4 regions of the Mesobacillus jeotgali genome follow, and region 3 is predicted to be linked to each of the others. Evidence: riboswitches for the same ligand, from Rfam matches in the RefSeq annotation. Region 3 holds a riboswitch; each other region holds the start of a gene.

What was found. Region 3 has a riboswitch for cyclic di-GMP ahead of FOF60_RS20085 (hypothetical protein). Riboswitches for the same ligand answer to the same signal wherever they lie in the genome.
Region 1: linked by a shared signal. The riboswitch ahead of FOF60_RS22645 (HNH endonuclease) and the one ahead of FOF60_RS20085 (hypothetical protein) in region 3 are both predicted to bind cyclic di-GMP.
Region 2: linked by a shared signal. The riboswitch ahead of FOF60_RS22925 (stalk domain-containing protein) and the one ahead of FOF60_RS20085 (hypothetical protein) in region 3 are both predicted to bind cyclic di-GMP.
Region 4: linked by a shared signal. The riboswitch ahead of FOF60_RS04225 (anti-repressor SinI family protein) and the one ahead of FOF60_RS20085 (hypothetical protein) in region 3 are both predicted to bind cyclic di-GMP.

The regions. Positions count from the first base shown of each region.
Region 1 covers NZ_CP109811.1:4,449,854-4,457,659, reverse strand. Annotated here, with positions in the region: gene FOF60_RS22655 (hypothetical protein) at 1-635, shown strand, start outside; gene FOF60_RS22650 (hypothetical protein) at 865-1,608, shown strand; cyclic di-GMP riboswitch class I at 2,165-2,255, shown strand; gene FOF60_RS22645 (HNH endonuclease) at 2,322-3,176, shown strand; gene FOF60_RS22640 (hypothetical protein) at 3,211-4,074, shown strand; gene FOF60_RS22635 (hypothetical protein) at 4,106-4,501, shown strand; gene FOF60_RS22630 (hypothetical protein) at 4,517-4,816, shown strand; gene FOF60_RS22625 (hypothetical protein) at 5,111-5,266, shown strand; gene FOF60_RS22620 (amino acid ABC transporter ATP-binding protein) at 5,733-6,461, opposite strand; gene FOF60_RS22615 (amino acid ABC transporter permease) at 6,458-7,102, opposite strand; gene FOF60_RS22610 (transporter substrate-binding domain-containing protein) at 7,167-7,806, opposite strand, start outside.
Region 2 covers NZ_CP109811.1:4,517,734-4,525,539, forward strand. Annotated here, with positions in the region: gene FOF60_RS22915 (S-layer homology domain-containing protein) at 1-1,638, opposite strand, end outside; gene FOF60_RS22920 (hypothetical protein) at 1,862-2,650, shown strand; gene FOF60_RS22925 (stalk domain-containing protein) at 2,696-3,865, opposite strand; cyclic di-GMP riboswitch class I at 4,073-4,155, opposite strand; gene FOF60_RS22930 (S-layer homology domain-containing protein) at 4,608-7,806, opposite strand, start outside.
Region 3 covers NZ_CP109811.1:3,913,848-3,921,653, reverse strand. Annotated here, with positions in the region: gene FOF60_RS20095 (hypothetical protein) at 1-23, opposite strand, end outside; gene FOF60_RS20090 (outer membrane protein assembly factor BamB family protein) at 238-1,563, shown strand; cyclic di-GMP riboswitch class I at 1,725-1,809, shown strand; gene FOF60_RS20085 (hypothetical protein) at 2,075-2,299, shown strand; gene FOF60_RS20080 (nucleoside triphosphate pyrophosphohydrolase) at 2,658-2,990, shown strand; gene FOF60_RS20075 (DoxX family protein) at 3,036-3,551, opposite strand; gene FOF60_RS20070 (DinB family protein) at 3,808-4,257, shown strand; gene FOF60_RS20065 (hypothetical protein) at 4,351-4,569, shown strand; gene FOF60_RS20060 (HIT family protein) at 4,727-5,122, shown strand; gene FOF60_RS20055 (glycoside hydrolase family 3 protein) at 5,340-7,436, shown strand; gene FOF60_RS20050 (methionine aminopeptidase) at 7,560-7,772, opposite strand.
Region 4 covers NZ_CP109811.1:836,135-843,940, reverse strand. Annotated here, with positions in the region: gene ltrA (group II intron reverse transcriptase/maturase) at 1-58, opposite strand, end outside; gene FOF60_RS04245 (type 1 glutamine amidotransferase domain-containing protein) at 636-1,154, opposite strand; gene FOF60_RS04240 (late competence development ComFB family protein) at 1,356-1,631, shown strand; gene treR (trehalose operon repressor) at 1,750-2,475, opposite strand; gene FOF60_RS04230 (helix-turn-helix domain-containing protein) at 2,770-3,090, shown strand; gene FOF60_RS04225 (anti-repressor SinI family protein) at 3,192-3,320, opposite strand; cyclic di-GMP riboswitch class I at 3,350-3,435, opposite strand; gene FOF60_RS04220 (hypothetical protein) at 3,666-3,854, opposite strand; gene FOF60_RS04215 (helix-turn-helix domain-containing protein) at 4,080-4,409, shown strand; gene FOF60_RS04210 (nitrous oxide reductase accessory protein NosL) at 4,684-5,316, shown strand; gene FOF60_RS04205 (ABC transporter ATP-binding protein) at 5,439-6,149, opposite strand; gene FOF60_RS04200 (ABC transporter permease) at 6,142-6,960, opposite strand; gene FOF60_RS04195 (nitrous oxide reductase accessory protein NosL) at 6,957-7,421, opposite strand; gene nosD (nitrous oxide reductase family maturation protein NosD) at 7,418-7,806, opposite strand, start outside.

The DNA.
Region 1 (7,806 bases), 540 kb from region 3:
TACATTTTGAGTGCGCAATAATTACTAATAATCCTCGATCTGAAATTAAAAAATCGCTTGAGGAAATGAATGACTGGCTAAAAGAAATAAAGGTTATTGAAAAAAATACTTTAACAACTATTGATGATGTAATTGATACCTATAAAGACTTTTATATAATTTCTACAGAAACATTACGCGGTCCAACTTACCAACTAGTTGATATAAGTGAAAATAAGCGGTATATAAAATTAAATAAAAAACCTTTAGATCAAGCACAAATCAAACTTTTTAAGCGTTTGAACGATATAGCCAGAAATAAAATGAGTTTTATTCTAAATAACATCCCTAATAATATTAAATCATACAGTATTTTAGGTAATGAAAATTACATTTATAGAAATTTCACTTACGGAAAGCAATACACAAAAGGATATATTGAACTGACAATCCAATCATTAGATTATTCGTTAATAACAAAATTTACAATTAATTATTATATTAAACAATATGAATCTAAAAGATATACATTATATACAACAAGCGGTTTAGAAGAATTTTTAGAAAAAATCGAGAATATTTCCGACATAGTCCTACCTATTATCTCCACTGGAGATATATCAAGTATTGTTAGCGAATTTATAAACGAAGACTAAACATGTTGACCTAACCTTAGATTGTTCTCACGTAGCATCCAGAATGCGAAATGTTGGATGAGTGGTTACGATTCCTATGAAGGAATGGCAACATAAAATAATTGAAAAACATTAGGAAAAACAGAAATAAAGAGAATAAGTATAATTACAGAAGTCCGATAGCTAGATTCATATAAATTTTCTATTTTATGACTCTAGCTTGATACAATTAATCTGGAAGGATGAGGAGATGGAACCAATAGGTTTAACAGCTTTTGCAATAACGACGAGATTTTTTGGAATGGTAAATTCTAACCGAAATATTAATGAAGTATTGTCTCAAATGATTATATTTTATGAAGAGCAAGAAAAAGTATTAGAAACAATTAAAATGGATTTAGAAACGATGAAAAAAGGACCTATTTTTAGCGCGAAAACGTATCTTTTAGACGCTTCCAAATCATATAGAACAGTGAATGAGCAACAAGAACTAGTTTGGTCTGCCAAAGATAAATTTATTGATGCTTTGGGAATATTACAGGCCAAGTCGCATAAAAACTATGAAGATCACTATTTTCTGTGTATTAATCATTTATATATTTCCATGTGTTGGGACTTACTTCATAAAACAGACGATTCAACTGATTGGATTATCTCTTCACTTAAAGAATGCAATGCAGCTACTTTATTAATTGAACAAGAAATAGGGTCTATTAATAGAGAACAACAAAAGCTGAAGCAAAAACTTAATGTGTTGAAAGAAAAAATTACAAAGGGTGCGACATCTACAGCAGTACTATTCTTGGCTTTCGCTCCTCTGGCACTTGCAAAGGATTATCCTAAATATAAAGAAAAAATTAGAGTAGAAACTAGGCTGAAAATAATCGAGGAAAAGTTAGTAAAAGTCCAATTTATAAGAAAGATTCTAAAAGAGATTATAGAGTCGCTAACACAAGTTTTAGAGGCTAGGGAGGATCACATGTCCCATACATAAGTGAAAATAATTGGTGTATCGCTGAGTAAGACATGAGATTGTTCGGATACAAAGGAACGGCTCTCATGTCTCATTCAGGAGCCGAAATAGTGTTAGTAAGTATGCTCTTGTGCATTTTTAAATTGTTGCTGAATATAGTGTCCGAAAAAACTTGATGGTAATGATTATCCGGAAGCTGACTGACAACTGTCCGTTTAACATGGGTTGAATGATGAATGATGAATGATGGGCAAAAGGGGTCTTCGATTTTAGACCGTTTACACTTTCACCAATTTCCATTGACTGTAAGGGAAAACGAGAGTGAATGAATTGGTCCTTAAGTACATACTGTTTTATCAAAGAATGGGGACGTACCTTGTGTTTCTTTTATATGTCCAGATTTCTGAACGGACTGACGTTTTCCGTTTTCGTGTATCGTTTTTGTAAATGAGGGATTCTTAATTGCGGCTTGAGAATCGTCCCCATGTTCTGCAATTGCATAAAAAGGTGGAATTTTTACTTTACTATAGTTCTAAAGAACTATATAATAAATGTGTAAATAATTCCAAATATAATCCTATGAAAAGGGCAAACTTCTCGAAAGGGGAGGACGCAAAGCCGTGAGTCTAAGGCATGCTGAGGTGTGCTAGGATCGTCAGGTTTCCATAGAGTAGAGTTCCTCTTGCTATGGCTTTTTGTCATAGTTTTTTTATTTTCCGGGAGGGGTAGATGGCATGAGCTTTCTTAAGACGTTTGGTAAATATGCAGGAAAAACAGCTGGGATTGTAGTCGGAGGACCAATTCAAGTGATTGGGGAGTTAGCTGGATCTGATGTGATCGAGGACATTGGAAAAGGGGTTAGGAAGGCATCTGAGTTCGCTGGTACTACGGTTGGACAAGCTGCGGATGGAGCTGTGGGGACTGTGGCGGGAATCATTAATGACAATCCAACCCAGCGTGATCAGGGTTTGAATGAAATCGGAAGTGCTGTCGGCAGGACCGCGAAGGGAGTCTATCAAACTGCTAAACATACAGTTCACAATGGCGGTGAAGTCATTGGCGGTTTTGTCGATGGAGATCATAACCGTGTAAAAAAAGGTGCGATTTCCATCGCTAAAACGGTTGCTATTGGAGCCTTGGCTGTAGGGGTTGTCGATGTTGTGGATGGAGTCGATGTCGCTGATGCAGAGGAGAATGGATCTAATTTACCAGATGCAGAAGTACCATTTGAAACCAAAACGATCGAGCTTCCAAACGGTGAGACCGTAACGGATTCCTTCCCTGTATTTGACTGTAGTTACGAAATGGAAATTGATGAAGATATGTATTTGAGAAGCGATTATATCCATTTTACATATGCAAACTATGAGTTATATGAAGATATTCAAGAAGATCCAGAATTAGCTGAAGAACTAGGATTAACCGAAGCAGACATCGAAGCTTTGTCCAATGGAGATAATCCAGAGGGATACACGTGGCATCACAATGAAGAGCCGGGAGTCCTGCAATTAGTTGACCGGGAAACACACGCAAGCGTAGGGCATACCGGAGGCCGTGAGCTTTGGGGTGGCGGAAGCGAGTATAGATAAGTAAGAAAGTGAATGAAGCCAAAGGGGCAGTGAGATGAGTTTCTTTAGGAATATAGCAGAAGTAGGGAAAATATTTGCGGATTCAGGAAAAGAATTAGGACAGATTTTAAGCGATGGAAGAAAAGAGTTTACCGAATTGATGACGGACGGCTTTAAAGAAATGGTGATTAAAGGCAACGACGATTATAAGACATCTTATGAAAAAAATAGTGAGGCAGGAGAAATTCTGTATAAGGCTCGAAGGAAGTATGATGAGTTATTCGATGATGTCCACGAGGAAATCCTTTGTGTAGAGACATTAATTGACGATCATTATGACTATAAAAAGAAACTGTATGAAGAGATAAAAAGTCAATACGGAGCAACGGTGGAGAAATATATATCTGACTATTATTTGCAAAGGAAGGCTTTTTATTCCTCTCATTCTGAGGATAGCAATCCTTTCATGCCTGCAGCGGCGGCAGTCATCGGTACATTGGGTGCAGGACTTGTCAGTGGGGTTGTTGGCATGGATCTAATCCAGCAAAGAACGCGTGTGAAGCAGGCAGATGCTTATTTGCAGGAAGCAAAAAAAATAAAGGCGAAGCTTGATTTAGAGTGTGGAAGACTAAGAGTATTGAAAACAAATTTGGCCTTTGTCGAAAAAAGTATCTACGAAGAACGTTCGCTCATTGAGCGTTTGTATCGTCCTCTTAAAGAAAAAATGAAGCAAACGGAAGAATTATTGGCTTTAGATTTTAACGATGAATGTGACGTCCAGGGTGCAGAACAAGTGATAGAAATCATCAGGATGCTGGAAAGAACGCTTACAACACATTTTCTTCAGGACGAAGCTGTCATCACGACTCAGTATCAGGAACTGACTAAACAGTTAGAGCAATTAGTCCGAAAAATATAGTGAAAACATCAAATCAAAAGGGGAAGTCATAATGAGTGTAAAGAATGTTTTTAGCGCATTGGATATCGCATCAGTTGTAACAGAAACGATTAATTCGGCGACAAGTTACTTGAAGACAAAAGAAGTGGAAGAAACCGAAAGACAGCGGCTGATTTCTTGCCTCAATGCCATTACCGCTAAGATCGAGCTGGAAAGAGACAAGTTTGAGAAGTTCATGGAAAACAGTTTCGCAGAACGTGAACGATTATATAGCTCTGCCGATAAGGTACTTGAAAAGGGACTACAGGAAAATAATATGCAACTTGTAACGCTTGCATCCAATTTAATGATGAACGTCTATAACAAGAACCCGCTAGATGGACTGGATAACAAAATGCAGGATGTAAAACTGGAGGGTCTTCAGCCTATAAAGAGCTATATTGACTAATAGGAGTGAAAAATTATGTCCTCAAAAGAAGAATGGGAACAAGCTGAACAAATCATTAAAAAAACATTAAAACAAGCAGCGGAAGAACTGGAAGCCACAATAAAACATGAAGAAGCAGAACGAGCAACCATCCTTGCCACAGAACAACAAATATACACCATCCTACAAGCAGATCAAGACAAGTTCAATCAGGAAATGCAAAACAAACAACAAAATAACCGGCTGCAAATATTGAATGAACAACTAGAAGAAGCCATTAAAAACGACGACCAAGAGGCAATTCAAAAGATAATGTTGGAGATGAGCGGTATTTAAAAACAAGAGGACGATTCTCGTATGCATTGGGAAGCCGAAATAAATAAAGAGAGCTTTCGTTAATGCCTGTACAACTCGAAAAGCTTGATGAAAAGTGGGAAAGTAACTGTTTTGATAATTTATTTATTTGTATTCTTTCCGCTATAAAATCTCCTATCCATTACTTCGTAAATTAATATCATAAGGATTTTTTTGATCGTAAGCGTGGATTTGGGGTGAAACGTTTTGTGCTTTATATATAAAGGAATTAGCCTTATACTGTTAACTTTATTAGAAACAATAGGGGTTTACTTTTTGGGTTCAATAATTGGAATGTGGTTTAAACAAGGTGGTGAACAAATAGGCGATACAATATTAGACTTTTTATATGGTGGATGGGTAAACTTTGGTGTTATAGCAGCGGTCATGTTCCTTACTGTAATAGTCTTTTATTTATTTGACATAGGTTGATAATCGATGTGATATGTGTTAAGGGTATAAAAGAAAAGCACTTTAAATGCCCACAAAGTCTGGTGATCTTTGCGATGAATGCAAACCATAATATTTATTTTATTTCATTGAGACACATCACGGTACTTTTGTCCCGTTTGGGAGCCGAATAAATGGTAAAAAAACAGATAGTTTATTTCTCTTAATGTAAAGGACCCTAGCTGTCATTAGCTAGGGTCCTGGTTTATGGGTCAGGATTCGAGGTACCACTAGTTATATTCAGCAAATAATTTAAAACTAGGTCGGAGAGGGTATCCAATCTGGTTTATTGATTTTATGGGAAGTTTTATTCTAAATCTTATTTACTGAAACTTTATGAATGAGTATCGCGAAGAGAATGAGCCAATGGTTGTGAAAAATAGATCTAGTAAATATGGGGGAAAAGCCATGAAGAAGAATAGGATCTCCTGCTTCCTCACCATCCCCCTTACAACACCTTCCCAAGAAAAGCCTTCGTACGTTCGTGTTTGGGGTTCCCAAATAATTCACCTGGTACATCCTCTTCAACGATATACCCGCCGTCCATGAAGATGACGCGGTCTCCGACTTCACGGGCAAATCCCATTTCATGTGTCACGACGACCATCGTCATTCCTTCTTGAGCGAGGTCTTTCATAACCTCGAGGACTTCTCCGATCATCTCGGGGTCGAGGGCAGAGGTAGGTTCATCGAACAGCATGACCTTTGGTTCCATGGCGAGTGCCCTGGCAATGGCGACACGCTGCTTTTGTCCGCCGGATAGTTCTCCGGGATAGCTGTCTGCTTTTTCCTCAAGACCTACTTTTCTGAGAAGTTCGAGGGCTGTCTGTTTCGCAGCCTCTTTGTCGACCCCCTTGGCCTTTATCGGTGCCAGGGTAATATTTTGCAGCACGGTTTTATGAGGGAAGAGATTGAAGTGCTGGAACACCATCCCTACTTCCTGGCGGATTTTATTGATGTTGATTTTCGGGTCGGTGATGTCATTTCCATTCACGATGACATGGCCATCTGTGATTTCCTCGAGTCTATTCAAGCATCGCAGGAAGGTACTTTTTCCAGAACCGGAAGGACCTACGACACAGACTACTTCCTGCTCTTTCACCTCTGTGCTAATATCTTTTAAAACTTCGAGTTCCCCAAAGGATTTTTTAAGGTTATTGACCTGGATTACGCTCATCGCAGTTCATACCTCCTCTCTATAAAGTCGCCGAGTTTGGTAAGCAGGTAAATCAGGATGAAGTACATGAGAGCGACCATTCCCCATATTTTAAAAGGTTCATAGGTTGCTGATACGACGACTTGACCTCTTTGTGTCAGTTCCGCGATTCCGATAACGGACAGGAGTGATGTGTCCTTCAGGCTGATGATTGCCTGGTTCACAAATGTCGGCAGCATCCTTCTTAATGCCTGCGGCAGGATGATATAACGCATCGTCTGCGCACTCGTCAGTCCCAGTGTACGTGCAGCTTCCGTCTGCCCTTTGTCGATGGACTGGATGCCAGCTCGGACAATTTCCGCTATATATGCGCCTGCGTTAATGGCAATCCCTACGATACCAGCTGTGACAGGTTGCAACGAAATGAAGGGAAGTGAATTCAATCCGAAGTAAATAAAGAATAATTGAACGAGGAAGGGCGTTCCGCGTACAAAGTTAATGAACCAAATGGCGATCCACCTTAAAGGCGGAATCGGAGAAAGGCGGAAAAGTGCTGTAATTAAACCGATTATGAATCCAAACAGCAAGCCGATAAGTGTTATATAGACTGTCAGTTTTATCCCGGCCCACAGGACGGGAAGGGCTTCCTGGAATATTTCCATTTTCTAGCTCCTTTCTTTATTAGAAAAAGACAGCGCGCTTACTGGGAGCGCGCTGAGAGAACTCTTACTCTTCAAGATAAGTGTTCAAGATTTCGTCGTACTTGCCGTTGTCTCTGATTTTTTGAAGACCACTGTTTATCTTTTCAAGCAGTTCCTGGTTCTCGCCTTTTTTTACAGCGATGCCATATTGGTCGCCGTTTAAGCGGTCCCCGACGGTCTTCAGGTCAAGGTTGCTTGTTTTAATCGCATATGCGATAACCGGGTAGTCTTCAATCAATACATCTGCGTTCCCGTTTGCAACTTCCTGGAACATGGATGGGCTGTCATTGAATTGGCGCACCTCTTTAATGCCAGCTTCTTCTTTAATTTTCTCGGCATGGTCAGCACCTGTTGTACCATTCTTAACGGCGACAACTTTACCTTCTAAGTCATCAACGCTGGTAATGTCGTTGTTATCTTCTGAAACAACAAGTGTTAACCCGGCATCAAAGTACGGATCAGAAAAGTCGACTTTTTCTTTTCGGTCATCCGTGATGCTCATGCCGGCAATCGCTACGTCCAGCTGATCAGCAAGGATTGCTGGGATAATGCCGCCAAAGTCCATCGGCTTCAATTCAATCTCAAAGCCCTCTTCCTCTGCAATGGCATTGATGATATCGATATCAATTCCTTTATACTCTCCCTTTTCTTCAAACTCAAACGGT
Region 2 (7,806 bases), 600 kb from region 3:
CCACTCGATTCCTTTCACATCCTTGAAGCTTCCATCATATTTTTCAGTTGGAAGACCAAGTGCTCTCACTAAAAGAACGGCAAATTCTGCGCGGGTCATATGCTTGCCTGGTTCATATTCACCAGTTGCTTTTCCATATACAATGTATTTGGAAGCTAGTGTTTCGATATATTCCTTTGCCCAGCCACTCTTGACATCCTTGAACGTTTTGCTGTTTTCTACGATTGTGTATTCAGAGTTTGTCAAAGACTTGACTGTAGCTGTCTTGCCGTCAAACAATGTCGGGATAGCCGAGAATGTTCCATTTGAATTCAATCTCACGGCAACAGACTTAGCTTTATTGAAATCTTTGTCGCCGGTGATTTCACGTTCGACATATTGTGAGAACTTCGTGATGGATTCTTTCTTTGTCCCTGCAACAGCTTCAATTGTAAAGTCAATTACATCAGAAGCAAGGTTAAGGTCCTTGACTGTTTTGTTTACTGGGTTTACAGAGATGTTGATTTTCACATTATCCGCTGTTGTGCCTAGCTTTGCAGCAAGTTCAGCGATGTTAATTTCAGAAGCAGGTATCTTATATGATGCTTCAGGAGTTGAAATTTCGATTATAGTATTTTCATTCTTCTTTACTGCTTCAGTAAACAATGAAGCCGGAACTTCAGCCTTTGCTTTTTCACCTGATGCAGCTGCTTCAAGGACAACTTCGACAGTATCCTTTTCAGCAGTGATTATGGAAACGATGTCGGCTACCTTTTCAGGCATAACCTTTGTTATCACCTCTACCTTGCCAGAAGGGTTCTTTTCACGGACCACTTCTGCAGCACCCTTCGGAAGTGAAATGACAGTAGGGTCTTCGTTAGTTGGTGGTAATGTATTAGGATTGCCTGCACTATATGCCGCGTCAATGAACGCGTCACGAAGGATTCCCTGCTCAGCGCTTGTGATGATTCCTTTGCTGACAAGCTTATTATTAATGCGATTTTTTATTTGGAATAGACCTTCCAGATTTGTCCCTGTCTTTGTCGCCAACTTCGTATTGAGTTCAGCGTATTTTGCTTCCTTGATCAATTCATCACGGATTTCGACAGCAATGGCCTCGATTGAGCCATTCTCCAACGCCTCTAAAATATCCGCTAGTGGCTTCTCCCACAGTTTTTTCTCGGCATCGACAATGAATTCAAGAATCAGGTCAATGGATCCTGCTCCCATAACCGATTCAAACGCCTGGCCTTCTGCTGAATTTTTGAATGCAGTGTAGTTTGTGCTAATTGTTGATTCGTTCGCGTCATATAGAAGTGTCGCTAGTTTCATAGCGATTTTTTCAGCTGTCACGCCATCGCTCAACTGGCTGTTCACTTTTTCAGAAACAGCTGATGAAATGACTTCCGTCCAGTCCTGTGTGGTGAACTTCGCAGGATGCTTAAAACCAGCTGCTGCTTTATTAAAGATTACCTCCTGATCAGGAGTGAACTGGCTGTAAATAAGAGTGATACGTTCAATCGCTGCTGTGTCCGATGCAGTTTCTCCAGCATGGACTGTTGTAGTAAGTAAGTGGCTAGTTGGTGCGAGTGGCGATAGTGCAATTGATGCAGCAATGATCGCTTTGATTGCCTTGTTGCTGAATGGATACCTTTTCATTTCTGTCTTCCCCCGTGATGTTATTGGCCCTATCTTTCTTGTGTCTATGTAGAGTATAAATACGAGATTATGATACTAGTTTTTTTTGGTAGATACAACGGAATTTTCTATTTTGCAAATATTCCCTTTAACCATTTTCTAGAACTCGTTCCTTTTCTCGACAGATTTATGGTAATATTTAAATGTTTTTACGAATGTTAATCAAAGGAGAGAACACCTAAGAATGAAAAAGTCACTTAAATTCGCTATTATCCCGGTCCTGATCCTGCTTGCGGGTACAGCAGGTGCACTATATTATTTTTTAAATGTGAAAGAATACGATGTAGCCGATGAAAAGGTAGACGAGATTACGAAGACTGAATACAAGGTTGCCTTGCCTGATTTGGGCAGTTTGGGAGATGGGATAGATGGTGGAAGTGATGAGAACAGGGATGACACTGGCTCTGAAGGTTCCGAGGCGGCTTTGGCTGATACTGTTAGTAATAACAAAGCTGCGGTTGCTGATACTGGCAGCAGGACTGAAGCTGGGACAGGCTCTCCTTCTAATATAGAGCGAGAAGCAAGTGTGACCAAAGGCAAGAACATTGATGGTGACACAACGAAAAATGAAAAAACAGAAGGGAAAAAAAGAAAGACTGACGGAGCTAAAAAGCAAGATGTTACAGCCGAAATGATAAAGGCAGCGTACCGTCCATCATTCGAGGCGCTCGAGGCACAAGCAAATGCGAAAATCGACTCACTGATCAGTACAGCTTATTCAGAATACAACACGAAAAAACAGAACGGTGAATCTATCTCAATCACTTATTTTTACCGGAAATACATCTCAGCCGGCAAGGAGCTAGAAGCAAGCACTGACGAAACGTTCAATTATTTATACGAATCCCTGCTTAAGGACTTAAAAGCAAAAGGCTTCAGCGCATCCGAAGCAGCCGAATTCACGACACAATATGAAAACGCAAAAGCAGCACGCGAAACAGCATTGATAGAGAAAGCGAGATCAGTGATGTAAACACAGTGAGGTACCTTCCAGTTTACTGGAAGGTACCTGTCATGTTTAATGCATCAATTCCGGTGGGTTTTTCATTCCTTTTTTACTTATAGCTATATAGATATCACCATGAACGCGGACTTTGAACCATCTGTCGTCAAATTTATACCATTTATCACCGAAAGGCACTACATTAGGTTTAGCTGGCTTATTCAATTCCCCAAAGATGTACTTATAATTATCAGGGAAGTATAAGCGTAGCATCTCTCTTGTAATCGCAGGGTGATAATGATAAAACGCTGACTTTTGATCGTCCCATCCCTTCATGGATATACTTGCCTCGACACCGTGTTTTGTAGGAATAGTATCAAAATAAAAAGTAGAGTATATTAAATCTTTACTGCCAGGTAGATATGCATGGAACAAGCCCGCCTGCGTTTTTCCTTTTTTGTCCCTCAATGCCACCATGCCATAACTTGATACTAAATAATCCGCAATTGACTGACCTTTTGAGGGTCCTTTTCCATCCGCAAACCTTGCCGGGGTATACGAAGTGACATGTTCTCCTTTTACCCATCCTGTGCTGCCTCTGTAAACGACTTGATAAAACCCTTCTTTGGAAGCTATGATCCTGAAACGGTAGGGATATTCAATATATCTCATTTTACGTGCCTTAGTAGAAGGCGCGGCGTACACAGCCGCATATTTTGTTGTCTTTTGCTTATCTTGTGGTAGGTAGGTTTCTTCATGAGAATAACCATCCAGGTAAAGCTTTATGGTTGGATTAATACCGTCCTTCGGCAAAGGCCCGATATAATAAGTTTTTGTCATCTCCCTATAACCAACAGCTGTTTCGTAACCTATCATGTTAAAGAAGCTAAAAGGAACATATTGAACACCATTTATCAATTTAGGACGGGCCTGGTTCCCGCTTGCTTCCCGGAGTTCCTTTTGGACACCATCAATCGTAATATAACTCTTTCCATTTGTGATCTCTACGACATGATCACTTAGTTGAATTCTAGTCGTTCTATAGGAGTGGTCATACTCAAATGTATCACCCATCAGCTTAATTACATTATGCAGAGGTATATAAACTATTCCACCCTCTGTTAATGTTTGTTCTGCAGCCTTTCTGTTCACGAATACATCAAGTTCTGCGGCTTTCACTCCTGGATTAAAAACGAAGGAGATAAACATAATCATACCTAATGCGATAAGTCCTTTTTTAACCATCTAATATCCTCCCTTTTACAAAAAGTTACTTCATTCTTCCATATCCCAATTGACATCCGCAGTTAAATAGTCGCAATTCATTACCCAAGCCTATTTTTGGTTTTTGTCTCCTTTGAAATTATTTTGCCTTTTTAGTCTGTACTAAGAGGTAGCGGACAATAAAAATAACCCGATTAATAAAATCGGGTTGCACCAAACAAAATTAAAATATGCAACCCGACGATCATAGCCATTGCCTTAGACTCGTAGCTTTGCGTCCCACCCTTTCGAATGGTTTGCCAATATATTCTATTAATTTAAATATATGAAAATATACCCAGAAAGTAAAGGGGTTTAAGTAAATATACCTAAACAACAGGCACCCCAGTTACTGGAGGTGCCTGTTGTTTTATCAAGCATTAATGAATCTTTGATATCCCCATATAAAGTATAAAAATACAATTACCAGGATAAGAACAAGATAGCCTAGCTGAACAAAGACTTTTTCCTTTTTCCTGTTTAGAAAAATGGCAATCAACACAGGAAGGGTACTGATAAGATAAAGTATGGCCAGAATGGAGAACTTTATCCCATCCCCTAAATTTGATATAAAGATCATGACCACTGCGAATAAAAGTACTTCAGCTATTCCCAGGCTCATCAACGCGGCAATAAGATAAATCAAACCTGTTTTTTTATTTATCGGGACCAGCTACTCTCTTATAAATTTACATCAGAGGAAGGTGGCATATACCTCCCGCGACTATTTACTATAAGGATATTCATAGATCATCATTTCCTGGATGTAAGGATAGAAGTAATCCAGGCTATGTGCATCAACTGGGTCATTCTTATCGTGAGGGTAAGGGAATTCTAATGCCATCCCTCCCATGCGCTGTCCTTCCATTGCTTTTTCAGCCAGCCTGAGCATATCTTTGTCAATGCTGTAATTGAAGACCACTTCACGGTATTCCTCATTGTTCAGTTTCCAGAACGGAATAGGAGAAGAAAACAATTTCACCCAGGTTGCAGCATTGAATAGCTTTACTGGGAAGTAGAAAGCTGCATTATACGTTCTCGTATTTTGATAGTGATCAAGATTTAAGGAATACGAGACTTTTTCTTCCTGCTTTTTGCTCAATTCTACTTCATCGACTAAATCTTTTTCATAGATTTTATATGATACAGTTTGCGCCAGGTACCCTCCCAGTGAATGACCTGTAATATAGAATTTCGCTGAAGGATATTTCGCAATTACTTCTGCTGCAAACTTGTATGCTTCTGGCAACTGGTAATGGTAGTTCAAGAGGCCAATACCTCCCAAATTCCCGATCCAGTCATTTTTATTATCCCATTTGGCGATGTTATCCGATCCCCGGTAGACGATGACAATATTATTTCCTTTTTTATAGGCATGGGCACCAAAGCCGCTGCTTGAGGTGTTATTATCAACGGCTTTCACCAGATTCCAGTCGCCTACATCCGTGTTTGGATTCGCAAGGCCATGCTTTAAGCGAATGGTCCAATCGTAGCCAATATCCACCACATCCGGCTTGCCATCTACATACCTCTTCAAATTGATATATGACATATCACTCATGATCAAAGTGGTCTTTGGCAGAATTTCCGGAATCTGCCTCCGGGCTGGCAATTCAGATGCATCCGGGAATGTATCTTTGTCCGTGTCTACTTTTAATGGATCGGAAATGGTCACAAAATAGCCGCCATTCATTGGGATATATTGTGTAGTTACTTCCTCTCCATCTTTAAGGCCGTCTCCATCTGTATCCGGATCCTCATAGTCTGTCTTCACCAATTTTCCGTTTCCTAGACGCATACCTTTTTTCTCAAGATAATCAGGCAGACCATCTTCATCTGTATCCTTGGTATAATCAATTGTCTCTTCCGCTGTTTCCTCTAATTGTTTTTCCAATTCATCTGCCTGTTCAGCAAAGAAGTACTTACCGCCTGTTTCGGCTGCGATTTTCTCAAGCAGATTCTGATTGACCCCGTTTCCAAGTCCAATCGTATAAATGATCACCTGATTGTCTTTTGCAAATTGAATTGCTTCATCATTCCAATAGCCATCCCCGTCTGTCAAGAAAATGACAAACCTTAAGTGATCTGGATTTCCATTGTTTTTTATTTCCTCAACCGCTTCCATTACACCATTGTATAAATTTGTTCCACCTGAAGAGTTTATGGTATCAATTGCGTATTTTACCTCTTGCTTGTCTGTAGTCAAACTCACAAGTACCCTTGCTGAGCTATCAAAATCGACTACTGCTGCTCTATCTTCCTCTTTTAGTTTATCAACAAATTTCTTAGAGGCAACCTTTCGAATTTCCGATGGATCATTTCCGTAGCTTCCTCCCATACTTCCAGAAGAATCAATCGAAAACACTACATCAATATTCTTTACCTTTCCGCTTTGATCTAAATCCGGTGGTCTGATTTCTGTAGCCCATGCTTCATCCCATTTCGCTTTATTCAATAGAATATATTTGCTGAAATGCGTGACTTTCGCTGTTACCGTATTGGTTATCGGGTCATGAGTTTGACCTTCAAGCATTTCTAGACGCTGGGCTTCTTCATTATAATAGTAAATAGCTGGGTCAAAGCCTTCTGAAACTACTGCTTCAGCATACTGAAAACTCATGATCACTTCGTCAAAACTTACTAGACTATTGAAATCGTAAGGAGCTCCAATATACCCAGGGATATTCTCGTCAATAAATGCATCTTCATCCTCAACCTTTGTAATCGTGATTGAATTTGCATCTATCGCCGGCCCCGTCATCTCTATTGATGGGGAAACAAGTGGATCTTTTTCCGTTTCCTCTACAACCGTTTCATGCACAATGATTTCTTCTCCATCAGGGGTTCCATTTCCATCTGTATCTTTTTTAAGCGGGTCGAAACCAAGCGGCTCTTCTTCCCCATCCAGGAGACCATCTTGATCGGTATCGGCAATTAATGAATCTGTCTTCTTGGCCATCTCTTCTGGGTCTGTCAATCCATCTAAGTCTGTGTCCTCTTTTAGCGGGTTAGTACCCAATTCATATTCCCTTAAGTTTGAAAGTCCGTCAAAGTCACTGTCTTCCTCGCCATCCATCGTCCCATTGTCATTAGAATCTTTTTTCAATGGATCAGAGAATAACACTTTCAATTCATATGAATCTGACAAGCCATCTTCATCAGTATCATTCTTCATCGGGTCTGTAGTCAATGTAATCTCTTCATGGTCTGGTAGGCCATCCTTATCGGAGTCCATGTCCATCTTCAATTCAACAGTATTGGAAAAACCGCCTTCCTCCGATTGTTGATACGCTTTAACTTTATAATAATATGTTTTACCCGGCTCAAGTTCAGCGTCTTCGAACTTAGTCCTATCGACTCCATTCACTGTTTGGATAAGCGTGAAATTCTGATTATCCTCACTTCTATATACTTTGTAACCTAGCACTTGTTGAATTGAGTTCCAATTCAATGACCATATTGCGGCTCCTGATTCACTTCTTACCCATTCTCCATTAAGAGCAGGTGACGAAATTGGTGCAGGTACTGGAGGCCCTGGAGTCACTGGAGTATCCTCCAATTTTTCGACTGCTAGAACAATGGTTTTGTCAAAACGATATACATCACCAGAGCTTAGCTTTGTTTCGATTGTGGCTGTGATGGTGTAGTCTTTTGTTGTGTTTTGCTGGGCATTGAACACAGCACTTTTCTTGTCTTCAGTTGGAGTCAGCTTGCCTCCGGTTGTCTTCCATTCTACTGCATACTCTCTTGTATCCTGGTCCAGATATTTCACAGATAATGTGGCATCCTGGAAATAATATGGTTTTTCCACATCAGCCGAAAGCAAGAATGCCTTTTTCACGAATTCCTTTTCTGCTGATTGTTCTGGATTGGTCGGAGGTGTATCTATCTTTTTGACATAATTAATATAGCGTGACATAAAA
Region 3 (7,806 bases):
GACTTTTTAACATGCTGTTCCATAAGGATCCCCCTGCCATTCGCCTGTAATAAAGCTTCTTCCTTTTATTCTAGCAAGTGAATTTTACATAGAGATTGCTGGGATATTACATTGTGAAAACAATAAGAATGAGAGCAGACCTAAAATGGTAATAACTTGTAAGCGGTTTCGCTAAAAATTATTTGGGAATTATAAGCATATATGGGCGATGGGGTATTTTTTCAAAGGAGGAAGAAAATGAAGGTAATTATTAGTTTCTTGATGTTGTTGAGTTTTGGGTCTTTTGCTTCAGCAAGTGATTTGCAATACGGTCCTAATGACTGGGAGCAATACCGGTTCGATACATCCAATAACGCTGTTTATTCAAATGGCGATAGTCGCTCGATTGAGAAAATCTATTCAACAGGTGATGAAGTCCGGGCGAATCCCGTGATTGTTAAAAACAGTCTGTATGTCGGCAACCATAATAGCGGGGACCTCTATTCATTCGATTTGTTTTCTGGAAAAATCAATTGGAAGGCATCTGTGGCAAACTGGATCCATGCCGATACGATTTTCCATGACGGCATTCTATATGTAGGGTATGGCAACCGAAAATTCAAAGACCCATTCAAGCAAAAGGTAAGAGGGACAGGTGAAAGCGGAGTAGCAGCATTTCAGGCACAGACTGGTGAAAAAGTTTGGGAGTATAAGACAGAGGGTGAGGTCATGCCGGCACCTGCCTATTACAAAGGAAATGTTTACATTGCCACAGGGGATAGCCATCTTTATGCCCTGGACGCTAAAACCGGAAAGCTGAAATGGAAATTGAAGCTCCCTGGCTGGGCAAGCATGTCATCTCCACATATCAAAGACGATATTTTATATGTCGGCGCACTGGATAAGCTCGTTGCTGTTGATTTAGAAAGACAGAAGATCATTTGGAAACAGGGAAAGCTTGGATCTGTAACAGATGTACCGCCTGCTGTAGCGGGGAATACAGTGATTGTGACCGGAGCGAAAATGAATTTACAGCAGAATAAAAAGCAGCTATGGGAAAAATATGGCGAGAACATGCCCAATAAGGCGTTTAAAATAACTCAAAAGGAAAAAAGGCTATATGGTGATGATGCAGAAAATTATCATTTTATCTACGCATTTGATAATAAAACCGGAAAGCTGCTATGGAAGGACTTAATGGGGACGGGACCAGACCAGAAGGTGCCAATTCCGCATACGAATACATCAGGTGCAGTCACGATTGACGGCGAGTATGCATTCGTAGGAAGTCCTTATACCAAATCACTCATGGCCTACCATATTCCAACCGGAAATAAGGTTTGGGAGCATAATGCAGGTGAAGGCATCAAAGGTGCACCAGCCGTAAAGGATGGCCAGGTTTATGCAGGGGATGTAAAAGGAAATCTTTATGTCCTGCAAGCCAGCAATGGAAAACTGCTGAATAAAATTAAATTAGGTGGGCCTTTATCGCCTGGAGGACCTGTGATCATCAACGAAACTTTATTCATCGGCAGCCAGGATTATAATGTCTACGCAAAACCATTGAAGAGTTTATTGCCATAGCATAATCAGGAGACCGTGCCATCTGGAGACGGTCTCTCTTTTCTTCAAAAGCAAGAGATGGTACCTGGTATTCACAAAGTTGTAGGAAAAAAGACTCATCCTTGTAAGAAAATGGCGAAAATTGTTGAAATAACAGTACTAAAGTTTTATATTTTAATTAGAACTGAAAAAGGCAAACTCATTGAAAGATGAGGACGCAAAGCCACGAGTCTAAGGCATTACTGCTATGATCGTCGGGTTGCCAAAAAAGAACGGATGAGAACACCAGGTACAGGCGGATGGTTTTGAAGACTGTTTGCCGCATTAAATCCGCCGTCCTTTTGGGGGATTTTTTTTTGGAATGTCTCTTTCTGCACCATATTGCAAAAAGAAACGAATTTCACGTTTGCATTTTGCGATATAGGATAAATAATACTTAAGTTACTTGACAGGACAAAATAAAATGATCCTTTTGGCAGATTTGGTTTCAGCACATAGGATATTCAATTTTTTATGAAAGGTGGAGGAAACGTTGACGGTTTTATTTGGGACGGTAGAGTACTTTGAACGGGAGATAGAGTTTCATTTATCTGAGGTTGAAAAAAGAGAGAGGTTCCGGGAAGAAATCAATCAAATTCAATTGAAGCTTGAAGAAGAGCTGCTTAATGACTTTATCTGTGACGAAAAGCTAAGGATGGAATGCTTGCAGAATCTATCGAATGCTTGCAGTAAGTTAACTGAAGATTATGTGGTTTGAGAAGAAAAGCGGAAGCGCCTTGGTCAGCCCCGACAAGCGTTGGAGGACCGACCAGTGAAGTCGTTCTTTGACTTCATTGGGCGGACCGAAACGTCTCGAGGGGCTAGGCGCTGTAGCTGGACAAATCTCGATTTATACCTTTCCTATATTATACGAAAAGCCTGTGGACCGATCCACAGGCTTTTTCTAATGCTCCATTTTACTATGCAGACGGATAGTACCTGGAATGAATCCATCTTTGAAGTGGCCTGATTGGAAATCAACAACCCTCTGTACTGCAGCCATATTTCAAGAATAGTGTTTGAACATCTCGTTTAAAGGATATGTTTATCAATAGGACATCAAAAGGGGAATCGACATGGAGATAAAGGAATATAACAAACTCGTAAGAGACCTTTTTCCTGATTTAATGAAGGAAAAGGGCAAGAAAGTAGAATTTGAAATTTTGGAAGGCAGTCAATATAGTGAAAAACTGATGGAGAAGTTCAATGAGGAAGTTGAGAAATTCCGTCATGCTGGATCGGACAGGCTGCTGAGTGAAATCGTTGATTTGCTTGAGGTGGTCTATGCGATTGCCGAGCACAGGGGAATCACTGAATCGGAAGTGGAGTTCATGCGCCAGCTAAAGAAGAATCGCAGTGGCGGCTTCAGGAAAAAAATCATGCTTAAAACAATTGAGGAAAAGTCCTGATAAAAAAGCCCTCTGCCTTATCGGCGGAGGGCTTTTGCAATATCGTTAAGCAGATTTATGTGCAGCTTCTGGTGTCTGTTTGAAAACAGTCTTGCGGATGAATGGAACCACCCAGCGGTCTAAGCCGTATTTACCAGCATTGTAGCCAGCGAACAGGATGATGAAGCCGAAGAAGATGTCTGTTGGATTGTGAGATACTGTTCCGGCAAGGAAGAAGCTAAAGTTCATCACAAGGCCGAAGAACATGGCCGCAGTTGTCAGTGTTCCAAGGATCAAACCAAGACCAACGAGGAATTCTCCCAGTGGAACAATGAAGTTGAAAAGCTCGATATTCGGGATCGCAAAGCTTTCAAGGAAGTTTACATACCAACCATAAACTGCATTACCGTCTGGCCCCTTTACCGGATTGGCAACTGCATTTTTCAAATATCCAGTTGCGTCGAATCCTTCACCAGTCAATTTTCCCCATCCAGCAGTCATCCAGTTGTAACCTAGCCAAACACGAATCACAGTCAACAGGCCAGCAGCAATATTGTTTTCTCTTAACCATTTAGCGAACATCTAAATCGCTTCCCTTCAAAATATATAATGATTACACTTATAAGATATCAAAGCAATTTATGGAAATCTGTGAAAAAAGTGTGAAGACACATATCAGCCATAATGTTTTGAACAAATTTTGTCAATTGATTTCCTTAAATGGAAATTAATACATATAGGGGTATTTTGGCGATTTGTTCTTTTTCCTTGTCGCATATGTTGGAAATATATAGAATAAATATAGTTAGAAGTACAAGCTGGAAAGGGGAAGGTTACTATGAGTGAGCTTTTATTCAAGCAGTTTGAATTAACTAGAGTTTCTTTTTTGAAAAACATTGAGGCCATCACAGCAGAACAGGTAAGTGTTCAGCCGGAGGGCTTCAATAATAACATCCACTGGCACATCGGGCATGTGCTGACAGTTACAGAACAATTCATGATGGGATTTCCGAAAAAATCGAGTCATCTCCCTGCAAACTACATAGAGTTATTCGGGAACGGTACCCGACCATCTGAATGGACTGGAGATGTTCCTTCCGTTGATGTTTTGAGGGACCAATTAAAAGCGCAGCTGGGAAGGGTCAAGGAAGTGCCAGCTTCAATGCTGGATGAAAAGCTCAAGAAGCCTTTCCTTGGGCTTGAGACTTTCGGAGAGCTTGCGAACATGGCATTATTCCATGAAGCCTATCATCTTGGCCAAATTCACGCGATGAGAAAATTAGTTTAGTAATAAATTTGCAGGGTCCTATTTTGGGCCCTGTTTGTTGAAACCTGTTATCCCTTATTACGTATTACTAAATAAGGAAGGCAGGTGTGTGATATGAGCACGGATAAGGATTCAAGGCTTCTGAGAAGATGGATCATACTATTCGTTTCCTTTGCGGCAGCTGGAGCATTATTCCTTTTCATTGACATCACATGGATAAAAAAGACCCTTTCAGTCATAATGCTGTTGATCGGGTTTGTCGCTGCAGGCTCGGTATATGAATTTTATGAAAGTTGGTTAAATAGGCTCGATAAAAAAAGTGATAAGAAGTAAAGACTCCGTTCGTAAATTGAGTTTATCCAACCCGGAAATTCCGCGAAGACTATGGTTTTTTCCGCGAATGCCGAACGGATTCCGCGATTATCAGGAGTAATTCCGCGAACTGGAAAATATCTATTTTTTTCCAATTAATAAATGGAGGCACTAGAATATGTATCAGGAGAATTGCCCATATTGCAATGTGAACACAGATGAAGAGCAGCAAATCGTCTTGGAGAATGAAACATGTTATTTTATCCAGAAGGAGTCGGAGCAGCAAGTCCTGCAGGGAAGCGGGCTGATTATCCCGAAGCTCCATAAGCAAAATGTTTTTGAGTTATCAGACCAGGAATGGAAGGATTCAAGGGAGTTACTGCTTGGGGCGAAGAAGATTCTTGACGATCAATACGCTCCAGATGGTTACAGTGTAGGCTGGAATACCGGAAAGGCTGGAGGGCAATCGATTTTCCATGCCCATTTGCATGTGATTCCGCGATTCGAGGATGAACCTCTAGCAGGTAAGGGAATCAGGTATTGGATTAAACAAGAGGAGAACAAGCGGCAATAATTCACGAAGTTCCATGTAGGAAAGTTTCTGTTGATTTTTTTGAATATTGCTACTATAAAACATTCCAAAATCCCGTGTGAGCAGTTACGGGATTTTTCTTTTTTCAGGGTATGTTTCTTGGACATAACGAAAATTCACTTGTTGTGAAAAGGAAGAAAAGACTGAGTTTGGTAATTTCTAACGGATTGGATAAAATAGGCAAAGTGGAGGAGATTTCATGAGGAAAATCAGTAAGCTAATGCTCTATTTTATAGTGTTCGTGCTGGCATTTTCACAAATGCTTCCCGGCATTTCATTGGAGAAGGCTAGTGCCGAGGAAAGGAACTCAGTGGAGGATCTGGTGATTTACGAAAATATGCCTGAAGCGGAAGCAGCAGTGAAAGATGGAAAGATACAATTGAAAGCACTCCATGTGTATTCTGAAGGGAATTTTATGCTGACATCTGAAAAGCTTGTGTGGGAGTCGGCGAATGAAAATGTCGCAAAAGTTGACCATGATGGAAATGTGGAATTCACGGGGCAGAATGGACGGGCGTTCATTACAGTGACAGATGGTGCTTTCAAGGACAAGATCGCAGTCGATTATAATGTGAAGCCATCCTCGAAAGCGGAAGTGATGGTCATCAAGCAGGAAGGCAAGCGATATGATTTGATTGGCAAAGCGATCAGCAAAATGACCTTGAAGGAAAAAACTGGCCAAATGCTGATGCCGGATTTCATAACCTGGAAGGGTAAAAATGTAACGGAAATGCTGCCGGGAATTCAGCAGCTCGTTAAAAAATACCATTTAGGCGGAGTCATCCTTTTTCGTGAGAATGTCGTTTCCACGGAACAGAGTGCACGCTTAGTATCTGATTACCAGGATGCGGCTGAAAAGTTCGGCCTGCTGGTGACGATTGACCAGGAAGGCGGAATTATTACCAGACTTCAATCTGGCACGGATATGCCAGGAAGTATGGCAATAGGAGCAACACGGTCACCAGAAGTCGCTTATAACGCAGGTAACGCAATTGGCGAGGAATTGGCGTCACTGGGCATCAATATGAACTTGGCACCGGTTATGGACGTTAATAACAATCCGGACAACCCGGTCATCGGCGTACGTTCATTTGGTGAAGACCCAGAACTCGTGGCAGACATGGGTATAGCTTATACAAAAGGACTACAGGCTGCTGGTGTCGCGGCGACAGCCAAACACTTTCCGGGCCATGGGGACACAGCAGTCGATTCCCACCTTGGACTCCCTAAAGTTCCACATGATAAAGAACGTTTGAAGGAAATCGAACTGTATCCGTTCCAAAAAGGAATGGAAGAGGGGATTGATGCGATCATGACTGCACACGTCACTTTCCCTGAAATCGATGGAACCAAAGCTGTCTCCCGGAAAACTGGAGAAGAAATCGCAATTCCGGCAACACTTTCATATAAAGTTCTGACAGAGTTGATGCGTGAAGAAATGGGCTATGAAGGTGTCATCACAACAGATGCTATGAACATGAAAGCGATCGCTGACCATTTCGGTCCTGTCGACGCAGCCATCTCAGCGGTAAAAGCAGGCACCGATATCATTTTAATGCCGGTTGGTCTTGAAGAAGTAGCAGCAGGACTGCTTAGGGCTGTGAAGACTGGCGAGATTTCCGAGGAACGCGTTGAGGAATCTGTCGGACGTATTTTAACGCTTAAGGTAAAAAGAGGCGTGATTAAGGAAGAAACTTCGGTTTCAATTCAAGACAAAATTGCTAATGCCGTTAAGGTGGTCGGTTCTTACGAGCATAAGCAAATTGAAAAGGAAGCGGCTGAGAAATCAATGACATTGGTTAAAAATAATGCAGGACTGCCTTTAAAGCTGGATAGCAGTGAGAAAATTGTCGTTGTGGGAAACACTTTTATCAGCAGCCTGGGTGATGCAGTAAAAAAGCGTCACGGAAATACAACTGTCATTACAGCTTCAACTTTTAAGCTGACAGAGAATCAGCTAAAACAAATTAAAAGCGCCAACGCGGTAGTAGTCGGCACATATACTTACAATGTGTCAGGCAGGAAGCCATCGAGCACGCAAATGGCAATGGTCAAACAAATCATTAAAATGTCAGATGCTCCTGTCATCGGTGTCGGCATCCGCAATCCATACGACATTATGGCTTATTCTAAAATCGACGCTTATATGACCCAATATGGTTTTCATCCATCAGCCTTTGAAGCAGCGGCGGGAATGCTATTTGGTGAATTCGCACCAACTGGGAAGCTGCCTGTTACGATTCCTGATTATAGTGGTGGGGTGCTGTACGAATTTGGTCACGGATTAACCTACTAAATATAAATAGGCGGGCTTCGGGAATGGGATCTAGTCCATGTGGGGATGAAGAATTGTATGATCCTGAGAAGATAATTGATGTTGTCGAAAGGAAAAATGGCCTCTGCATAAGCAGTGGCCATTTTATATTGTACTGTTGTTCCAATCTGTATATAATCCACTGCCGCTGCAGCCAGGACATTCGTAAGGTGCTGCATAGTAGACAAACTCATTCGCGGAAAAAGCGTAATATCCTCTGCCATGGCAGTCCGGGCATTTATTCTGGTCCTTCATATTCGAAAGATGGTTTTCATATCTGGCATTTCTCCATTGATTAAGCGCATTAAACAAACCCATTCTTTAACACCTCCAGTTCTATGCATAGTTTGGA
Region 4 (7,806 bases), 1.8 Mb from region 3:
TCCAGAGTTCTTGAGCTTTATCATTATTGGTGTAGTTAGCCATTTTCCTGGCATTCACTGACTCTTACCTCCTTTGGACATATGAACGAAGTAGGGTACTGGCATTCGCCGTCCTTCCCTAGACAATGTTGTGTTGTCATTGTCATCATTGGTACTATGACCCCTTCCGACTCCCTCTCATCCCTTCACCACTTCGTTTTCACTTATAGGTTTCAGCTTTACTTTCATAAGAAAGTGACGAGGAGGGTATCCCCAGTTCCGTTAATTACTTTCCTGACATGTCGCTCCCCTTACCCCGAGAGATTCTTCGGTGTTGTTTCCAAGTTCCTCACACCTTCCATGGTCTTCGCCTACTACATCAAGGCTCGACATCTCTTTGGCTGCCCGAGAGCAGGTTCTTTTGACGAGACGGCAGGATTCACTTTATGTTACAACCTGTCAGGTCGCTCGCACTCCGCGGAGGGAGTTACTTTGTCACAGGGCTTCAACCTTAGGATTTCTCCACCAGCTGCCTGTCAGCTACTGAGCGTCTTGGCACTTACTCAGATTGGACTTTCACCAACTAGCAATTAACGGCTTACCTGGGCACGCACGCAGTAAAAAACCCTTCTGCTTCAGCAAAAGGGTTCTTAATATTATCTTTCCAGCACTTTTAGTGCTTCGCGATTGAACGCCGGGATATCCTTCGGCTCCCTGCTTGTTACCAGCTGATTGCAGCATACGACGACTTCTTTATCCATGTATTTCGCTCCGGCATATTCCATGTCGACGCGGATGGACTTGTAGCCTGTCGCGCCTCTGCCTTCGAGTGTCTTGGCTGTCAACAGCAGCTGAGGTCCATGGCAGATCGCGAAGACTGGCTTCTTCTCATCCATGAAGTACTTGGCGAATTCCACGAATCGCTCATCCTCACGCAGCTGGTCCGGAGAGAAGCCGCCAGGAATGAATAATGCATCGAAATCTTCCGGCTTGACGTTGTCAATGCTCTCGTCAATCTTGACCTCGGCTTTACCCTGCTTGCCTTTTACGGTCTTCCCTTTTTCTTTTTCGATTGTTACAACTTCATGCCCTGCTTCGGTAAAAGCTCGTGAAGGCTCAAGATATTCTACATCTTCAAATAAATCTGTTATTACACAGGCAATTTTTTTACCCATAGTTTCAACATCTCCTTTTTAAAAATTCTCCACTATCTAAAATTCCCTGTCCTCCAACTATGAAACATCCAGCTGTATTTCCATTTTTTTATATAATTCAGTGTAATTCGACCTATCTTATAGCAAAGATAAAAAAAAGATTTTATATTTCTGTCATTCAACTATAATTTAACTTAGGACATCAATAGGGAGAGAGGCATCATGAAATTTAGTTATATCAATGTAATGGAAGAGGTCGTTTCGACTCTTGTCAATGTGCTGATGATGAGCCCGGATTACCAGACTTTCTGCAATTGCCAGAAATGCCGGAACGATATCATCGCCATCAGCCTGAACACTCTTCCAAGTCACTATGTCACTACAGAAGACGGCCGGAAGATGGTCTATGAACAGCTTAATACCCAGGAAAACAGGACCTGGATCAATAAGAGAATCATAAGCGCCATCCATCTTGTCGGGAAGTACCCGAAACATTAATCAGAAGAATGCATGGAGCAGGGAACGCCTCTAAGTGAAATATCTATTTTCTTTACTAAAAATAAAAGCTGCCATTTGATTGCCTGGTTAATCCGGCATCAATGGCAGCTTCTTTTTTTCATAGAGTCTGTGTATCCATCCGTCTGGCAAAATCAACGAACCGGAACTTGTCGGGACGGTGCCTTGATTCTGTATATTGGAACAGGGTCGCGTCATCAAAATAAATATAGTTTTTCACGATGACGATTGCATGAAATCCTTCCATATCAAGAAGCTTCCGGTCTTCCCCACTGGGTTCCTCCACCGTGAATTCTTTCTTCGCAAAGCTGATTTTCTTCTCAAGCTGACCTTCAATGTACTCAAATATCGAGTTTTCGCATTTCTCGCTCGACAGTCCTGGCACATGCCTTTCTACGAGATAATCCTTATCGAGAATCACTCGTTCTTCATCAATATGCCGGACTCTTTTTACCTTCCAAACCTTTTCATCATCAGCTATATTCAATTCCCTGGCAATTTCCCGGCCTGCGAGCTCGAGAGTGAATTCTTCCACAGTCGTTTTCGCTTTTCCGCCCATGTTCTTCGCCAGTTCTTTGAAACTGATTAATCCGGTTATCGGAAACTGATGTCTTTTCAAATCCAGTACAAGCGAACCTTTGCCGCGAATTTTTTGGATGAATCCATTTTGAGCAAGCAGATTCAGTGCTTTGCGGATGGTTTCCCTCGAAGTTTGGTACATATCCGCGAATTCGTTTTCGGATGGCAAAATTGTTTTAGGAGGATAAGCTCCTTCCTGGATCTGTTTCGAAATTTCTTCATAGATCAATAAATACTTTTTCTGCATAAAACATCACCGTACCTTGTCTGATTGCTACCATTTTACCTTTTTTATGTCCGTTTGAATACAATGGACAACTGTGTATGGATTTTTCATAAACAATCCATAAAATGATGTACAACTGACCACTTCAATGGCCGATATAAAAGCAACGAGTTTTTTCCCAACATGTTTTTTAATAAAAGCAGACGAAAAATAGTTTGTGTTTGGTTATAATTGTTCTATAAGTTGTTCTCAATATGGAACTATTTTATCAGATTTGTTATGATATAACTATAAATTGATAAGGTGTGGATAACATTGATCGGTGAACGCGTCAAAAAACTTCGACAAGAGAAAAGAATGTCCCTATCCGAATTGGCAGAACAAGCTGGCGTGGCCAAATCATATTTGAGTTCCCTGGAGCGAAATCTTCAAACAAATCCTTCAATCCAATTTTTAGAAAAGATAGCTGGAGTACTGAATGTACCGGTGGACCATCTCATTCATGAGCAGCCCGATAAAGAGAACATGGATTCAGACTGGGTCAATCTTGTAAAAGATGCAATGGATTCAGGAATCACAAAAGACCAATTCCGTGAGTTCCTGGAATTCAATAAATGGAGACTCAACAATAAATAATTTTAAGGACAGCTTTAATGGCTGTCCTTTTTCATGCAAAAAATAAAAGCACCTCCATAAGAGCTGCTCGATTTCACTTAAACTGTCTATGTATAAATCACTTAGCTATTTTTTGTCTTCATTAAAAATTCCCTGATTTCTTCTTTGTTAATTCCCATTTCTAATGCTTCCATTATAAGCTGCATCCATTCTGTATCCAGTTCTTCGAAAACTACCTGCTCTTTAATCAAGTTCTTCCCCCCAAAATACAGTTAGTATTCCAGGCAGTCCGGCCATCATAGTCGATTGCACCTTAGATCCGTGACTTTGCGTCCTAGTTTTTCAACAAGTTTGCCTTTTTCTGTATCTTTTTACTCACTTCTTAACTCCCAATGTCATTGTACCTTGTTCTATATATTTAACATGTAACTATTTGTCGCCAGCATTAGAAGGTTTTTTTCTTTTTTCTTCCAAACAATTACAAAATCACAGCTAGAAATAGTATTTTTCTGAAAATTACAACCATTTAAACACTATATTTTGTCAAATAATATCTTTAATTGTTGAACTCTTTTTATTTATTTACCCCCATAAACTTATGGGTGGGTAGATTTCTTATACCTTTGCTTTTTCCAGTTTGATAAAATGGCCACTTTTTCAAGGCTGACGGCATTAAAGAAAGGATACCTTGTTAAATCATTTCCGCAAATCGGGCACAGCCACTCCCCAACCTCGCTGCTGCTAAACGAAGGACGATTGCATCGATCACAATTTTTTCTGTACACGGCCATCCAGCCCCCTTTTTTAAGTGACTTGCTGCATTATTCCATTGAAGTATAGTTCATTTGTACCAATTCTGAAAAAGTCTAAAATATGGCTAATTTTCTTAAAAAAGAACAAAAATCGTTCTTTTTTAAGAAAATACTCCGTTTATCTCAGTTTCTTGTATTTTTAAAAGAACTGTTTTGTTCGTTATAATGAATTAATAGTGAATTAAAGGAGCTTCCCATATGAGCGTAGGCGAGAAAATTAAAAGCTTAAGGCTTGAAAAAAAGTATTCTATTAGCGAACTCTCAGAAAAAGCGAATGTGTCCAAATCCTATCTCAGTTACATCGAAAGGGGGATCCAGGGAAACCCCTCTCTACAGGTGCTTTCCAGACTAGCAGACAATCTTGATACAACGGTTGAGTATTTAATGGGACAGCAAATGATACCTGTTGATGAGGAATGGGCTGGACTCGTTGATGAGGCAATAAAAAATGGAATCAGCAAGGAAGACTTTGCTTACTATCTGGATTTCATGAAGTTTAAAAGCATGAATAAACAGGATAAACAGTAAAGCTTTTATATAAATTACAATGCAAGCTCGCTCTTTAGACCATCTATTTTCACATTCATTGTGCTTCAGGAACACAAAAGGATATAGTTTGAACTAATAAAGTACATAATTAGTCGTTCAGCCACTGCAATCTGGCAAACCATATACGATGGTGGAATAATTGTCACAAAATATTCATAAAAACAGTGAGCTTATCACGTTTTCACCATTGATTTTTCGCATTTTAATCACAACTCCTTGATAGGATATAAATCGATCAAAGGAGGAGAATAAAATGAAGAAATTATCTGCTGTCATGATGGCATTCTTTTTAATGATAATTGTTTCTGCCTGCGGAGATGAAGCAGCTGAAAAGGAGCAGAAAGACGGTCAGGAGACTGCGGCAACGGAAGTGAAACACGAGGAGGATGATCATGGAGATGGTCCTCATGAACCCGGCGCTGATGATGTTTGTGCCTTCTGCAATATGAAGGTATACGAGGAAGCTGACCCAATGGGTGTTTTTACAGCTCAGGCCAAAACGAAAGACGGAGAGTATGTATTCTTTGACGACTCCGGATGTCTGTTGAATATCACACGGCGTGATGATGTCGAATTTGAAGAAAAGTGGGTACGCGATTACATTACATCTGAATGGATCGATGCCAATTCCTCGATTCCTGTGAAAGCAGATCTGAAAACACCTATGAAATATGGCTATGCTTTCTTCAAGGATAATGAAAGCGCCGAGAAATTCATTTCAGAAAACAACGGCAAGAATCCCGCAATGGCATCATGGGAACAGATTGACCAAATCTCTAAAGAACGCTACATGAAAAAAATGAAGATGAACAGCGATAGCATGGATATGGATAAGGATCAGGAAAATGATATGGATGGCGAAGGCGAAGAGGAAAGCGGCCATTAAGTTAGTGGAGTCTCGAAAGGCCATGAACACTTTAATAAATCCCGGTGCCGAAATCAGCGCCGGGATTTTTTTGCATTGCATGTAGGATCGATTTTCACTCGAACTCCGGAAACAATCAAGAATTAATGAAAGAAGACTTTTTCAAGCGGCGTATAGACACCGTTATTTTCTACAAGTGATGTTACTGAATCACAATACTGCAGCTGCCCCTCCTGCATGAACGCAGCCCTGTCTGCCAATTCCTCAACGAGACTAAGGATGTGAGTAGTAAAAAGAATCGTCCTGCCCTGCTTTTTCTCTTCCAGGATAATTTCCTTGAAGCGGAACACCCACAATGGATCCAGCCCATTGGTAGGTTCATCAAGGATCCGAAGAGGGACATCCGGCAATAGCGCTTGCGCCAGTGAGAGACGTTGCTGCATTCCTTTAGAGTATTGTTTAATCTGCATATTTCGTACTTCAAATAACCCAACCTGCTTAAGAGCTTCCATAACTTTTTCATCAGTTATTCCTCTTAACCTTGCAAAAAAGGTCAAAATCTCCAAACCTGTCAGCTGGCGGGGAAAGAGCATTTCATCCGGCATATAGGAAAATAATTTTTTGAATCCTTGTTTTTGCGGGTCGATTACCTTACCGTCCATCAGAATTTTTCCGGCAGTTGGTTTCATCATCCCTGTAAGCATCTTAATCAACGTACTCTTGCCCGCGCCGTTTCCGCCGCATAACGCAAAGACTTCAGGCTTGTTGATGGTCAAGTTAATGTCGGTAATCTTTTTCGTCTCACTATAATGTTTTGCCAGTCCTTCAATCCTGATCCATTCGCTGCTATTCATCACTAACCCCCCGTTTCGTCCTGTACACTGTGTATAGGACAGGCAGTACCGTCCAGAGCAAAACGGCAAGTACAAACAACGTTTTCCCAATCCATCCATCTGCCCAGATAGTTAGATCATATAAGCGCGGACCGAATACTGATGCTCCGTCCAGCGACAAAATTGACTGGACACGGATCAACTCCACCGGATTCAGAAAGATGGACACAGTCAGCATTGTCAGCAGCCATTGCTTCATCAAGAACATGCTTAATCCCATAATGATAAATTCATAGAAAAGCACAAGGAAAGCCCAGACAATCAGGCTTATCCCCAGTGCCTGGAATCGCGTTTTAGCGATTATGCCAATCATCATTGCCAGCGACAGGAAGATAGCCGCGAGCAGGATTGAATATAGATAAAATAATATCAGCAAGGAAACAGAGACTCCTCCGCCGGCGAAGAAAATGACGAGCAAGGCTGCACCATATCCAAACGTCAAAACAGACCAGACGGAAACGAATAGTCCTGCATACTTTCCAAGGATAACCGACCACGGCGAGATCGGATAGGTCAGCAGCAGTAGCAGCCCACGGTCTTCCTTTTCGCCTGACAGAAACAGGCTGCCGATCAGCAAAGACAGCAAGGGAATCAGCAGTAAGTTGATATTCAGCAAGCTGGCCGTCATCCGGTTAAAACCATCAAATCCAGTCCCGCCGGTATTGCCTAGGAACGCGACCATCACAGCCAGGGATGAGAACAATAAGCCAAAGCCGGCAAGCCAATGGCTTCTCATCATCAAGGTCATTTGCTGCCTCGCGATGTACCTCATTGCTCCCAACTCCACTCATGATTCTCTAATGACTCATAATCCAGCACTTCGCCCATTCCCTGTTCATTAACATAGTTTTCAGCGCTCTCTTTATCCTTGAAACTGACAACACCATTCGCCATTGGCGTCCAGAAATCAGGGTGGTACGCATGGAAGGCTTCTTCAAGCTCGACCCATTCCCCTGTGTCCACATCACGCACATATTTTTTTGAAGCATTTTCTTCCTTGAGATGTGCCTCCATCTCCATGAATTCATCCATACATCCTATATCATCAAATTTATACACTTCCCCATCAGCAGTGACGACCTCAGTAGCATAGTGCTCATGTGCAAGACCCATATTGCACACCTCACACACATCAATTTCCGGGTTGATTTCCTCCGGTTCCATCGTGCTGTTATTGCAGCCCGATATTACCGCTGCTGACATTATCAATAAAACTCCAAGCTTTTTGATCATCGCAGTTTCCTTCCTTTCACAATGACAAGTATCGAGAACAAAATAAACAATATGCCTATAATTCCGGGGATTCCGCGGTCTTTACTGAGCTGTTCGGTTTCCTGAAGCATGATAACTGGTTCGATGAGCGGGCGGGCATCATACACATCTGCTGATCCAAACGATGGAAACAACGCTTCCGCCTTGGTCCACAGCTTGATCGATGGACTTTCAAAAAAGAATTGCCAGTAAGGCTGTTTGCGCAAAAGGCGATCGTACAGAGACCCTGCCTTGTATGCTTCTTCTCCCACACCATCACCTGAAAGGTCAAAACTGCTGTAGTCATCCCAGTAATTTCCCTTCACTCCATCATCGAGCCTCATATCTTCCCCTGATATCTTTGATT